4 regions of the Desulfobacula phenolica genome follow, and region 3 is predicted to be linked to each of the others. Evidence: riboswitches for the same ligand, from Rfam matches in the RefSeq annotation. Region 3 holds a riboswitch; each other region holds the start of a gene.
The links. Region 3 has a riboswitch for cobalamin ahead of BLT94_RS19820 (TonB-dependent receptor plug domain-containing protein). Riboswitches for the same ligand answer to the same signal wherever they lie in the genome.
Positions count from the first base shown of each region.

Region 1 (3,732 bases), on a different contig from region 3:
CCCATCATTACCACGTCTTTTACACTGAATGGAAAATTTATTGTATGGTCCTGGGAAACAAGGGCAATCTTTTTTGAAATCTCTTTTTTTGAAAGAGACAAAACAGGTGCCTGATCAATATCAATATGTCCGGTATCAGGTTTTAAAAAACCTGATATCAAATCCAGAAGAGTGGTCTTTCCACTGCCGTTAGGGCCGAGAATAGAATAAAAACTTCCCGACACAAAAGAACAGCTTATGTTTTTGATGATCCGGTCACGGTCATAGGCAAAGCACAGGTCGTTTAGTGTTAACTTCATACGTTGCCTATTTAAACCTGTTCTTTTTAAAAATCCAGCAAAAAACAGGACCGCCTGTCAGGGCTGTCAAAACGCCAATGGGTATTTCATGGGGAAGGACTGCCCGGGTAATTGTATCGGCCAGTAACAATAAAAAGGCCCCTGCCAGCATGGATAAGGGAATAAGTTTCCGGTTGTCAGGCCCTGTGATAAACCTGACCGTATGCGGAACCAGCAAACCCACAAACCCTATAATACCTGAAACAGAAACACAGATGGCCGCCAGCATTGAACCGGTTATCAACAAGATTAAAGTCGTTTTTTTCAAATCAACACCAAGGCTTGTGGCGGATTTAGCCCCAAGTGCGACCAGGTTCAGATCACGGGCAAAAAATATTGAAACAAACAGACCAATCAACAGAAAAATTACAACAACAACAAAATCAAACCAGGTTTTGGAAGCAAAACTTCCCATAAGCCAGAAAATAATGACCGAGACCTGTTCATTGGCAATAAATTTTAAAAAACTGATACCGGCAGAAAGTATTGCAGCGACAATAATTCCGGATAAAATCAAATTGTTGGAGGATAGCCCGGCCATGGGGTTTTTTGATGAATAAGATAAAAAGATGACCACAAACAAAGTAACACAAGCACCTGTAAAGGCAAAAGCCGGAACGGAAACAAAGGCTGCACTTAAGTTTAATAATATGGCAATACTTGCACCAAATGCTGCTCCAGCTGATACGCCAAGGGTATAGGGATCGGCCAGGGGATTTAGCAATATGCCCTGAAACAAACTCCCGGATACGGCAAGTGCCGCCCCGACAGCGGTACAGGTTAATATTCTTGGAAGCCGCACATCAAACAGAACAGCCAGATAGGTTTCACTGGCATTTCCCATGATTTGATGACCGGTCAATTTTCCATAAAGAATGCTGATAATATCAACCATTGGAATCCTGATATATCCCATGGAAAGCGAAATAAGGATCATTAAAACAAGAAAAAGGGAGAAAAGGACCACCAGATATCCTATTCTCCCCTTTGATATGGCAACCGGTATACTCAAATTTTTGCCATAATCTACAGGCCTGCACCTGAAGCTTTTGCAGCATCTTTTATACAAGACACAAAAAGATTTGCGAACTGATTATTAAATTCGGCACTAAAGTTTTGTTCTACTTGGTTAAGGTCGTTCCGGTACTGTTCAAATTGTTCCATATGAAACAGATGGGCGGATTGAGCTGCTTCCGGCGAGGCTGTGATAAAATTTGCAACAATAGTAGATTTGGCTTGGAGGGTTGAACATAAAATCAGGCCCAGAAAGAGAATCAGTACAATAAATTTAAATTTTTTCATAACATTTCCTCGGTTATTATCAATATTAATAACACGAAACTGGGCATAAACAAAAAAACCCATATCAGAAACTGTCTGATATGGGAACCGTTTTTATCCTCATTTTCTTGATCTGCCCAAGTCCTCGCAAGCAACACGACCAAAGGTTTTCAGGCAGGCTTTCTGACTTCCGGATCAATTGAGTCGTCACCCCTTCCCGTTAACTCCAACTTATTGAACAGTGGCAATAGTGACGTTCATCCCCGATTACAGCGGCGGGTCCGCTCCTGATTTTCACAGGATTTCCTTTTGACTGCACCTAAGCAGCACCTGAAACCTTTGATAAAATAGATGGATTCTACAACGGTGTCAAGAAAAACTTCATATCTTTATCAATTTTTTCAAATACATATAAAAACTCCAGGGTTCTTTTTTTCCGTCAAGGTCAAAATAAAAAAACAACGGCGGGTTTGTATGATGGTTCAAATGACGTTATCATGCCTATTTGATGCAATCATCTGCAAACAAAGACGTGACGGCAAATTTTTCAACATCAACAAGTCCTAAGTCGGTTATTTTCAGCTTTGGAACCGGTGACAGACATAAAAATGATAAAATCATAAACAATGACGGGTGGTCACTTCCCAATATTTTCACCTTTTGTTTTAAGATTTTCAAATCAGCAGCTGTTTTCTCAAAACTATTATTGGACAGCAAACCTGCAACAGGCAAAGGCAAATCAGCGACCACCTGATTATTATCAACAACAACCAGTCCTCCCTGCATTTTTTTTATCCGTTGAAAAGCTGCAAACATATCCACATCATTGGTTCCGGCTATCACAATATTATGGGCGTCATGAGCAACCGTTGACCCGATTGCCCCTCGCTTGAGTCCAAGCCCCCTGACAAAGGCTTTTCCTATCCGGCCCGTAGCATTGTGTCTTTCTATGACAACGATTTTGAGAATATCACGGCTGATATCTGATTCAATATAATTGTTTTTAATCCTGGCAGTGGCAATAAATTTATCCGTTACAATCTGACCTTGCAGGATATCAATGACACGGATCTTGCTGCCTGCCGCAGGAATTTTGAAATCTGCCCGGCTCAGTTCGCCAGGATTCATTGTCCCCCTTAACTTGGGGATTTTATGAAGAGGGCGGCAAATCAATGACTGATTTTTCAAAACAGGCACACCTTTTTTATATACAGCCTCGATTTTCACCTGTTTATAATCAGAGAGCAAAACAAAATCCGCCCAAAAGCGGGGTTTTATTGCCCCTATATTCCTCAGCCCATAGTGATTTGCAGTGTTGATGGTGGCAATCTGATAAGCGGTTATGGGAGCCATTCCCAAAGAGATAGATTTTCTCAGTGAATGATCAATATGCCCTTCTTCCAGCAGGTCATCAGGATGTTTATCATCCGTGGCAAAGGAAAAGTGCCATGAATTTTCTTTTGTTACAATGCCGATCAAATCTTCCAGGTTTCTTTCCGAAGTACCTTCCCGGATTAAAATGTGCATGCCCTTTTGAAGTTTTTCCTTGGCTTCTTTAGCAGATGTTGATTCATGGTCGCTGTCAATTCTGGAAAATATATACGCATTCAAATCTTTTGCGCTGATACCCGGAGCATGCCCGTCTATTTTTTTCCATTTGGCCGCGGCAATGCGTTGATGGACTTCTTCATCACCATTAATGACCGCAGGATAATTCATCATTTCACCGATTCCGGCCACCCCTTGCTTGTGTATCAGGGCGCACAAGTCCTTGTGACCGATATTGGCACCTGAAGTTTCAAGCGGTGTGGCCGGTACGCATGACGGCAGCATGACAAACACATCCAAAGGAACCTGTTTGATACTGTCCAGGACATACCGAATTCCTTCCAGCCCCAGCACATTGGCAATTTCATGAGGATCTATTATTACCGCAGTGGTTCCCCGCTGCAGCACGGCCCGTGAAAATTCAGGAAGTGTCAGCATGGTGCTTTCAAAATGCATATGCCCGTCAATAAAACCGGGTGACATGTAAAGACCCTGGGCATCAATGATTTTTTTTGCATCATACTCGCCAAACCCGATAAAGCGGCCGTCACATACAGCAACATTC
Region 1 is NZ_FNLL01000010.1:14,589-18,320, forward strand. Features, by position in the region: gene BLT94_RS15840 (ABC transporter ATP-binding protein) at 1-299, opposite strand, end outside; gene BLT94_RS15845 (FecCD family ABC transporter permease) at 307-1,350, opposite strand; gene BLT94_RS15850 (hypothetical protein) at 1,365-1,640, opposite strand; cobalamin riboswitch at 1,776-1,968, opposite strand; gene ade (adenine deaminase) at 2,121-3,732, opposite strand, start outside.
Region 1: it holds a riboswitch for cobalamin, as region 3 does, so the genes downstream of both, BLT94_RS15850 (hypothetical protein) here and BLT94_RS19820 (TonB-dependent receptor plug domain-containing protein) in region 3, are expected to answer to the same signal.

Region 2 (3,732 bases), on a different contig from region 3:
GAAAAAAACCGCCTATTATTTGTTTGTCAAAAGCTCCGGCAAGTGTGATATCGTGGTAGGTGATGGCGTGGATATGCTCTTTTGCCCCTATCTCAAAAATAATTTGGGTGGCTGAGGGCACAAGGCTGATAACCTTATGCGGAGTTTTAAAAATTTTTAAATGATTTCCTTTAGAATCTGTGACACTTACAGGATATGCAGCAACTGATGTTGTACAGATTATGAAAAGCAAGGCGGATATTAAAAGAAAAGGGTTGAACTTTAATCTTTTTTTGTTTTGTATGAGCATAACTTCCTTGGGATCGCGAATTGAATTGATGGAACCTGTGGGGGGACCAGAACCAATGAGGGGCAGGCTTGTGCTATTGTTTGTCTGCCAACATTTTGATCATAAAGAAGAATTTGAACAAAATGCCAATCATGCAAGCCTGACCCATCTCAATGGTCTGTGTTTTGATCAAACTCTAAAAATGTGCCATTACATCTTTTAAGTGCCCGACCCAGATATCAATCATATTGTCGTATTCAGCTGTTCCTTTAAGGACAACTTCACAGTTGATGCCTTGTTTTTCAAGAATTGATTTCCATGAATCATCTTCCTCTCCTGCCATATCATTTCTGGCATGGTCTCCGGCAACCGACATAAAAGGTATGAGATGAACTTTTTTTATCTTTTTTTCCTTTAACATGGTTGCTATGTCATCTATGGTTGGAGAACCTTCAACAGTGCCAACAAATATGTTGGCATCTTTTCTCTGAAGATGAAACATCAGGGCCGCATAAAAAGCATTTGAAGGGTGAGGCGTTCCATGACCCATCAGAACAACCGCTTCATTTTTCTTTCTTTTAGCAGGTATGTTTTCAATAATGGCATCTGTTACAGCTTCCATATCCTGATGACTGGAAAGAAGCGGAGATCCAATCATTATTTTTTCAATACCGCCCGCCATATTGTTGAACGCATATGCCGTATGCAAAAGGTCATTAAACTCTTCTCCCCGGATGGTGTGAAGAGATTGAACCGCCACATGGGTAAATCCCTGATCCATCATTTTTGCAAGCGCTACTGCGACAGAGTCAAGTGTTTTCCCCTGTTTTGCCAGCTTGTTTCTGATGATGGAAGAGGTGAATGCCCATTGAACAGGAATATTTGCAAATTCTTTTTTTACTCTTTTATCAATGTTCTCAAATGAAACCTGGGCTTCAGGAATACTGGAACCAAATGCAACCAGCAGAATACCTTTTTTCACAGCTTTGTGATGACCATGACCTGATGCCACAGCAATTGAAGGAAATAGCAGAAAAATTAGAAATAAGGTTAAAATTTGTTTTTTCATGTTTGCCTCTTAAAATTAAATAATTAAATTCAATGGTCCAAGGCAATAAAAAACCCCTGGACCGTTTATCTCAATTGATCCGGGGTATCCCTTTTTTTTCCTCAAGATCTTATTGTAATTCTCTTTTCCACGGAGAATACATACAATGTATCAGGCAGGTCTTCTGACTTTTGGATCATCCTGATCACTTTGCCTTCCCATCTGTTTTGCAACTGACAGTGGCTTAAGTAAAGCGTTAGTCCCCAATTACAGCGGCGGGCCCGTCCCTGATTTCCACAGGCGTTCCCTTTTAAGCAGTTAAAGCACCTGAAACATAGTCTTAATATTTAGAACTGTTCTAAAAGTCAACTCTAAACTTGAATTTTAAAAAGAATCTCAATTGGAGAATGAACGAAGAACAAATATATCAGCCTCAGGGTCATAGGCTGCAGGATAAGTTTGAATGAATTCAAGGATGGCACGATCATCAGATTTGGTCAGCAGACAAAAAACGTAAAATCTAAAGGCATAAAACACATCAACATCAGGATCGGTTAACACCTTCTCCAAAGATTGATCAGCAATCAGGGTGTCAGTAAGATTAAAAATATGTTGTATCTCATCTTTCAAAAGAAACCGCATTATTTTGACGTTAATGAAATGGGTGGGTATATATTGACGAATAGATTCCAGGAAAAAGGAGACAGCATATAGTCTTGCTGAAACACAGTGCTTTTGTTTGCATAACTTCAAATGGCCGGCTATTTTTTTTAAAAACAAATTTTTATTTTTTTTAGATAATTTTTTAAAACAGGTGGTTGCCAGAAACCGTTGTTTTAATTTTTTCATTATAGAAGGTGTCATTTTTTTTCTTTGACATCTTGCCTTTTCTTCAAATATGGACAGAAATTCTTTCAGGCTTCTCATGCCTGGCGGTGTCAACTGCTCAGTTCCGTTGTCAAGAATGACAGACTCTATCTGTACGTCCAGCAAAGCGGACAGGTGGCATAGACTTTTGTTTAGGTCATAGCCTTCCAGGGGTTTGAAATAGTCCACAAGCAGGGCTTGGCGGCCGGTTTTTTTTACGGGGAAAAAGCGTGTATTTGATGTAACAGGAATTTTTTTGTGGCCAAACGGGTACAATGCGCTGGTAAAGCAGGGAATAATGATAAAAGCACCGTCCGGAGTGATTTCCGTGCCGTATCCGTCAGTGATTGAGGGTTTTATGCTGACAAAATCTTCGTCCAGTCCTGCGGGGATTAGCAGCTCTTCAAGATCGTGCTGTTTGCTTATGGGTGTGTCGATTTCTTGTTCTATTTGTTTGATGCGCTTTTTGTTTTTTGAGGTGATGCTGACCGAAAGGTTTGAATGGTTTTTTAACAGCAGTTTTAATAAGTGCCGCTTCCCTTTTGGAACTTTTGTTAATAGACTGTATTCAAGCGGTAATTTTTTCAAGTACTCAATGATATCAGGCAAGGCTTTATCACCCGCTGTCCAGTCAAGAGGGTCAGATGCGCCGTAAAGGGAAATTTCATCATTTTTCTGGTCTGCCATATGGTTGAGAATTGTCAGTATGGCATTAAAGGAGAAGTGACGCCTGACCTTGGGCAAGGCCCATTCATTGCAACGCCTGCAAAAATTGCTGCATCCCGATGTCAATTGAAAAGTCATGGCTGTTTGAAACAAGAGATTTTTTTGGCAAGGTTTTAAATCAAGTTTTGTTTCCCATGTTTGAAAATTCACATGACCGATAGAGTCGGAAGAGTGCTTGATCGAAGCCAGAATCATTTTTTTAAGGCATGCATGATTTTTTTTGATTTCTGAAGAGCAATGCTTGAACAGAGCATGTTTGAATTTTTTGAAAATAGTTTGTATCTGGTTCAGGCGTTTTTCAAAATTTTCACTGAATTCTGACTGGTTTTGTGCAAGTTTGAGAATATCCATGAAGATAAGTTCGGCAGCTTGAAAATTTTTTTCATACAAGGACGCCAGAAATTCATTTTTTTTTTGTTCCAGCAAGCAATCTTTGGTTGTGAAAGCCTGGATTTTAATGTCGTTGTTTAGTAAAATCATGTCATTTGTTTTGAGTCCGTGTGACGGCACTCTAAAGCACCCTGTTTCATAAAGCACCATGAATAAAACAGGGGAGTTTTATTGAAAAAACTCCCCTGTTTTGAGATCAATATCGGTTATGATATCTTAAGATTATTATGTTTTAAGACTATCCGTGAACTTCTTCTTTAACTTGAGTTGCCAGTTTGTAAAGAATCGTTATAACCAGAAAGCCTGTGGCATATATCCCAAGGGTAATCATGATTTCAGGTCCTGTGGGACCATACTCTGTTACATGGTGCAAAGGAGATGGTACAAACCCGCCTGAGATCATTCCCAATCCCTTATCAATCCACGCACCGAA
Region 2 is NZ_FNLL01000006.1:305,937-309,668, reverse strand. Features, by position in the region: gene BLT94_RS12315 (adenosylcobinamide amidohydrolase) at 1-289, opposite strand, end outside; gene BLT94_RS12310 (sirohydrochlorin cobaltochelatase) at 465-1,337, opposite strand; cobalamin riboswitch at 1,474-1,662, opposite strand; gene BLT94_RS12305 (hypothetical protein) at 1,713-3,419, opposite strand; gene dsrP (sulfate reduction electron transfer complex DsrMKJOP subunit DsrP) at 3,538-3,732, opposite strand, start outside.
Region 2: it holds a riboswitch for cobalamin, as region 3 does, so the genes downstream of both, BLT94_RS12310 (sirohydrochlorin cobaltochelatase) here and BLT94_RS19820 (TonB-dependent receptor plug domain-containing protein) in region 3, are expected to answer to the same signal.

Region 3 (3,732 bases):
TCTTGCTGAAAATCCATTCAAATCAGATACTGAAATACCATAAGATGCTGTTAAATCTGACGTCTCCAAAAGATCATTACCCGTTATTCTGTCCTCATATTCCGTCAGATAGGTAAATCCTACAAAAGGTTTGATTTCAAAATCCCATCCAAAATAATCGCCAATATCAACGCTTAGATTTCCCTCAAAACCTGATATTCTGGCTTCTCCTACATTTTCCCATGATCTGTCTGCGTTTGTCCTTGTGACAGATTCTATTTTATCCTTAAAATCAGTATAAAAATACCCCAGAGAACCGGACAGGGATCTATAAAAAACATCCAGACCGCCTTCGCAGGTTTTACTTGTTTCAGGCGAAAGGTCTGGATTACCCACATAGTTGCTGCCAAAGACAGAGTAGGCGGCAGCCATCTGATCCGCACCCGGCATAACAAAGGCTTCGGAGTAACCTGCCCGCAGTTTTAAATAATCCGTCAAAAGATAGGAAAGACCAATATTAGGCGTCAGGTTATTGTCGTCCGCAGTCTTGCCTGCAGGGTCTATGACCTCCACCTCATAGGTATCATACCGTAATCCGGCAGACAAAGTCAGTCGGTCATCCAAAAGTTTTAGTTTACCCAATAAAAATCCTGCAGGATTTTCATAGGATGTTTTTTGGGGATTCCAGGACGCTTCAATATCGTAATCCGCCCAGTCAAAACCGGTGGTAATAAGCGCCTGCCCTAAATCAACTGAAATCTGGGCCTGGATACCTTTGCTCTCTGTTTTTTGTTCGGACAAAATTGCGTCATCCCATCCATCAGGGTTGCTGCCGGTTGGATCATTCCATGTGTCCTCATCTTTACCCTGGAAATATTTTAATTTCCAAACAAAGCGTGAATCTGTTGTCTGGCCGTCCAGTACGATATCAAAAGAATAATTTGATTTGTCTGTATAATCATCCAGATCATTCTGGCTTAAATAACTTGGAGAACCGGCTTCATCCACATTAAAACCGTGATAAAGAAACGCAATTCGATTATTGGGAAACGGTGTATACCCCATATTCATGCTGATGCTTTCCCTGCTGTCAAACCCGGTATTATGGTATTTTGTTCCATTGGCTGTGGTATAATCATCTTCCGTCTCTCTTGTGACACTGCCGGAAAAATCAAACCCATTATACTCTCCTGCAAAACCGGCACTGATATCTTCGTGCCCGAAACTGCCCAGATTTCCTTCACCAAAAGCAGACAACTTGCCTTTTCCTTGGCGGGTAATCACGTTCACAACCCCACCTACAGCGGCAGACCCATATAGAATAGATGCCGGTCCTCTGATGATTTCTATACGCTCAACATTTTTGGTCATAATTTTTGCCACATTTCCAGTGCCCGCTCTTCGACCGTTAAGCAGAATCAACACATGCCCTTTCAGGTCATTCCCATGGGAATCTGTTCTAAATCCCCTGATGCCTATTGTAGTCAGATTTCCAGGATATTTTTTGATGGCACCGATGCCTTTTTGCGCTAAAAGATCGCCAACATCCCTGGCAGACGACAGTCGGATTTCCTGCTCATCAATCACGGTAACATTATTGACAATCTCTTTTTTGGATTCTGTAACTCTTCCTACTGTTACAACAATATCCTCAAGTTTAGTTTCAGACTGATTGTTATCAGAAGCCAAAGACTGCCCCATGACAGGCACCAATAACATGACAGCAGCCATCATGACTGCCAATATGGATTTATTCATATTTTTCCCCTTTTAAATCGGGGGAACGTGAAAAAAAAGCTCACAGCAGGAATGAAAAAAAAACAATTTTAATTTTACATCCAGATATTGCTCAGGCACCTTTTTTCCAAGGCCTCCCCTTTTTTGCCGGGGATTTGCAAAAAAAACCCCCGGACCATTTTATTGATAAATGATCTGAGGTTCCCTGATTTTTCCACAGATTGGATTTGCCCCACCCTTGTCCACGAGGTATGACAGATTAAACTTTTTCAGGCAGGTCTTCTGACTTTCGGGTCATCCTATTAACTGCGTCTTCCCAGCGTTATAAAGCCAGTGACATAAATGCAGCGTTCGTCTCCGATCACAGCGGCGGGCCCATCCCTGATTCGCACAGGGTTCCCTATTGTGCCTTAACAGGCACCTGAAATTTTTATATTGACTTAAATTAAAAAAGAATCTAAGTCAATATAAAAATTTCAAATATGTTTATCTTGACAAATTCAGACAATAAATATAGAATTCAGAGTTTTTTAAAATTGCGAAAAGTATTGAAATAATAAGGAGAGTTTAAAAATGTACGCAGTTATCAGAACCGGGGGAAAACAATATAAGGTTCATGAAGAACAGATCCTGAAAGTTGAAAAGCTTGATGGTACGGAAGGTTCTCAGGTTGAATTTGATGATGTCCTCATGTATTCAGATGGTGAAACCATCACTCTTGGAAGTCCGAAAGTTGAAAATGCTGCAGTCAAAGCGCACATTCTTGAGCAGGGAAAGGACAAAAAGAAACTGGTCTTCAAATATAAACGCCGGAAAGGCTTTAGAAGACTCAAAGGCCACAGACAAAATTATACTGAAATTAAAATCGAATCCATTACGGTTTAGATAGCAAGGAGAAATTCAGATGTCACATAAAAAAGCAGCAGGTAGTTCAAAAAACGGTCGCGATTCAAACTCACAGCGCCGTGGTGTTAAAAAATTCGGCGGAGAAAATGTTCTTGCAGGAAATATTCTTATCAGACAGGTGGGAACTAAAATCCATCCGGGCAACAATGTTGGTATGGGCAAAGATTATACTATTTTTGCCAAAATTGACGGTGTTGTGACCTTTGAAAGAAAAGGCCGCGACAGAAAAAAAGTCAGCGTATATGCCGCGTGAAATTTGTAGATGAAGCAATTATCACTGTCAAGTCAGGCGATGGTGGCCGAGGATGCACAAGTTTCCGAAGGGAACGGTACATTGAATTTGGAGGACCTGACGGTGGAGATGGCGGCGATGGTGGTCATGTTATTCTGAAAATTGATCAGAGTAAACGAACACTTTTTGATTATCGCCGTCAAAAATTGCTCAAGGCCAAAAATGGTGAGTCAGGCCAGGGCAAACAAAAACATGGGAAAAACGGGAAAAACTGCACAATCACCCTTCCCCCTGGAACCATTGTCTCCAATGCAGATACCAATGAAATCATTGTCGACCTAACCGACACAGAGGATGAATATATTATTGCCCGTGGCGGCATGGGAGGCCGAGGCAACAAACGGTTTGCAAGTTCCACCAACCGGGCACCCAGGTATTCCCAGCCAGGACTCCCCGGGATTGAAATACATCTGAAATTAGAGTTAAAACTGCTTGCCGATGTCGGACTTGTAGGATTACCCAATGCCGGTAAATCAACGCTTATCAGCTGTATCTCAGCAGCCCGTCCCAAAATAGCCGACTATCCGTTTACAACACTGTCCCCTATCCTTGGGATGGTTGAACCTCCTTTTGGAGAACCGTTTGCTGTGGCCGATATCCCAGGTCTCATTGAAGGTGCCCATGAAGGAATCGGCCTTGGGATCAGTTTTTTAAAGCATATTGAAAGGACAGGCATCCTGGTGCATCTGATTGATGTTTCCCAGATAGATCCGGAGTCTCCACTGACATCTTTTGACCTGATCAACAATGAGTTGTCCAAATACAGCCAATCTCTGGCCCAAAAGATGCAGATTGTAGTTCTCAACAAAATGGACTTG
Region 3 is NZ_FNLL01000017.1:48,140-51,871, reverse strand. Features, by position in the region: gene BLT94_RS19820 (TonB-dependent receptor plug domain-containing protein) at 1-1,737, opposite strand, end outside; cobalamin riboswitch at 1,972-2,156, opposite strand; gene rplU (50S ribosomal protein L21) at 2,290-2,601, shown strand; gene rpmA (50S ribosomal protein L27) at 2,621-2,875, shown strand; gene obgE (GTPase ObgE) at 2,872-3,732, shown strand, end outside.

Region 4 (3,732 bases), on a different contig from region 3:
TTTTCAATAACCGGCTTGTGTTGAACGGGGCTGTTTACTACATGGATATTTCCGATATGCAGGTGGAAGAAGCTGTTGGCCCGCTTACCTCCTACATGACCAATGCGGCGGAAGCAACGGCCAAAGGGGTTGAGCTGGAGATGACGGCAAAGGTGATGGACGGGATGACCCTGATGGCGGGCGTCGGGTATAACAATATTGAATTTGACCAATTTAAAGACATCAATGGGGATTACAAAGGCAATAAAAATCCCTTTGCACCGGAATATTCCTTTAATGTCGGTGTGCAATACCGGCACGGCAGCGGGGTGTATGCCAGGGCTGACCTGATTGGTTACGGCAAGACATATTTGGACAAGGCAAATGAATATTCAAGGGATGCCCATGAAATTGTAAATACAAAAATCGGTTATGAAACCGAGAAGTTTGATATTTACCTCTATGCAAAAAATCTTTTTGACAAGGAATATGATTTAGTGGGGTATTACGGCGGGATGTATACGATCTACAGTGATCCCAGAGAAATTGGCCTGCAGGCGGTTTACAGGTTTTAAACTTAACATTTTTTATAAGGAATAATCCATGAAAAAATCGTTGCCGACAGATTTTCCAGAATTGAATTATCATGAACTGCCCTATATTGCAATTCGCTGGGAAACGGTTAAAACAGCTTTGCAGTTGGGCCTTTTTGATCTTCTGCCCGAACCGCAAAGTGCTTCTGATATTGCTGTGCGGGTTGAGTGTGATGCAAAAAATACCGAATACCTGCTCAACGCATTGACTGCACTGGGGTATTTGTATAAAAAAGACGGCCTTTTTTGCAACACTGAGCAGACGGAGCGTTTTCTTACCAGCCGGGGAGATACCGGCCTGGCCGAGTCCCTGCTGGCCTATGATCAGTGGAACGAACCGGCTCTGAACGGTAGGATGCTTACGTTGGTCAAGGAGGGCGCTCCTCTCAGCCGTGATATGGTATCTGAACAGGTGTGGGCGGACTCTGCCCGCAAATCAATTAACGGTAGCCGTTGCGGCCGGGCTCAAGGAATCGCCCGCTTGCTTTCCTTGTTACCCGATTTTGATCAATGGCAAAAGGTTCTTGATATTGGTGCCGGTCCGGGCCTGATAGGGATTGCCGTTGCTGCTGCACATCCTACGTTAGAGTGCTGTTTGTTTGATCGTCCAGTGGTGATTGATGTGGCACAGGAGACAATCAAGGAGTACGGTATGGAAGACCGGGTGAAAACCATAAGCGGGGATTATTCTGTCGATCCGTTTGGAGAGGGGTATGATGCAATTATCGCCAGTTATACTTTGAATTTTTATAATGAAACTGAAAAACTGGCCCCAATTATGGAAAAGTGCTTTGCTGCATTAAATCCCGGTGGCAGCCTGATTGTTTTTTCAGATGGTTTGAGCGAGGAAAAAACCCAACCCACTGATATGGTTATCAGCTGGCTGCCTACTTCGTTGATGGGGCAGGACTTCTCTTTTGAAGAAGAGGTGTTGCCCCGGGCCATGCTTGCGGCCGGTTTTGACTCGGTTCGTACCAAAACATTGACCGACCAGTTTATTTCACCTCTTGGGGTGACGGAGTTTCATGTTGGGAGGAAACGTTAAAATGCAAAGGATGTTTGAAATAAGGTTATTTTATCTGGAGGATACAAACGGTGAAGTAATTGAAAAAGTAAATAGGAGGAATTGAGTAATCTGCCAAGTGGGCTTAATAAGTGTGAGGACGACTATGTGTTCTTGCTTTTGTCCGGTTTTAATTCTCAGTTGATGAAATAAGCCGATCATTATCTGAAATTGAGATAGATATATTCTCATTTGTGCTTGACTTTTATTTTATCGGTGATTATAAGCTTAAGTACTTTGTTCTGGTGCTTAAAAGCATAATAGGGAATTCCGTGAAAATCGGGAACGGGCCCGCCGCTGTAACCGGGGACGAATGCCGCAGAAAATCCACTGCCTGAATTATTTCAGGTGGGAAGGGGCGGTTGTAGGACGAACCGGAAGTCAGAAGACCTGCCTGAACAAAATGGTTTATTTCTCGTGGACAGAGAAAGCCATACTATGATTTTAAGGGATGAAAACGGATATCCTCAACCAATTTTATATTGGTTGAGGATTTTTTTTTGCATCAAGCTATGTGAAAGTTAGCGTTTTTTTAAATTTTATTATGGACTCAGGAGGCAAATAATACTTGAAGCCAAGAAACTAAAATTCAATATGGATACCTTGGCGCAAAGAAAACCTCGGGTTCTATTAAGCTTTGAATCCTGGGTTTCAACTAATCGGTTATGGCACTTGGGTTATGCCGATGCAGGCAGCACAAATGAAAAAGATATTACTGATACCATCTACTCAGACCAATAATAAAGAAAAAAACCTGATTAACATTCCCCCATCCATTGGTACAGGGAGTATTGAAATTATTCATTTGAATTACGGTATTCGATTGGTCATTGCGGATTACAGCCTGAACCAGCCGACTATTTTGGAATGCGGAGTGTCTGGTACTTCTTTCGGATTCGGCTTCTGCCTTTCGGGGACTATAGAGTCACATCCGCCATATTTTAAGGAATCGTTTTTTGTAAAAAAGGGGCAAAGCGGTTTTTTTTCTTTCCCGGACACTCTTGGTTACACTGAAATAATCGGCCTTGAGCGAGTGATCAGAATATCGATTTTGATGGACCTGGATCAGATGTCAGCTTTTGTAATGGAATACCCGGATCAGTTTATGAGCGTATTGATAAACATAAGTGAAACCTCTTTTCGTTTTCCAGATATGATTTCTCAGCCCATGTGGGGCGCACTTGACAAGATACTGCATTGTCCTTATCACGGGTTAACCCGCAAATTTTTTATTGAAGGCAAAGTCATGGAGCTGATAGCCTACAAGATGGAACAGCTGGAAATAGAAAATTGGCAAAATCCTGAAGAATCTGTTTTAGCACCCAATGAAGCTGATTGCGTTTGTCATGCCGCCCGATTGTTAACTCATGATTTGGAAAATGCACCGGGTTTGATAGAACTTGCCCGTTCCGTGGGGATGTGCCGCAGCAAACTGCATCATTGTTTTTGTAAGTTCCATGGTATTTCCCCTTTTGAGTATCTGCGTAACCACCGCCTTGAGGCTGCCAGACGCCTTTTGAATGAAGGTAAAATGAACGTTACCGAAATCGCTTACAAGGTTGGCTACAGAAGCCTCAGTCATTTTTCCAAAGTATTTAAACAATATTTTGGCTGCCCGCCCGGAAAATGTTTGAAAAATGCTGTTTCCTTATCAAATAGACGATTGCGCTAAAAAAATAAACATGACCATTATCATATTCCCAAAATTTGTGTTCTATATCTTCAGGAATTAATTAAAATCCGCAGTACTAAGGAGAAGGAAATGCAATTATAGAGCCATGTTTTTAAAATAAGGAGAAAAGGACGGTTGGAGTAATTCTCTCGTGGATGAAAGAGGAGTTTATGCTTAGAGAAAACAATGTATTAAAATTATACGGTCTGTTTTTACTATTTTTTATTTTTTTTGTTACAGGCAATGCAATCGGAAGACAAAATGAAATTACAATAATTGATGCCATGGGGAGAGAGGTAACAATTAAACAGCCGGTTAATCGTATAGCCTTTAGTGGCACCTGTATTGCTGAAGCGCTCAGGTTAATCGGTGTTTGGAACAAAGTGGTTGGAAGAGGATATATGGTTATACCGGATAAACATTTA
Region 4 is NZ_FNLL01000006.1:168,179-171,910, reverse strand. Features, by position in the region: gene BLT94_RS11680 (TonB-dependent receptor) at 1-554, shown strand, start outside; gene BLT94_RS11675 (methyltransferase) at 583-1,617, shown strand; cobalamin riboswitch at 1,862-2,047, shown strand; gene BLT94_RS11670 (helix-turn-helix transcriptional regulator) at 2,336-3,307, shown strand; gene BLT94_RS11665 (ABC transporter substrate-binding protein) at 3,478-3,732, shown strand, end outside.
Region 4: it holds a riboswitch for cobalamin, as region 3 does, so the genes downstream of both, BLT94_RS11670 (helix-turn-helix transcriptional regulator) here and BLT94_RS19820 (TonB-dependent receptor plug domain-containing protein) in region 3, are expected to answer to the same signal.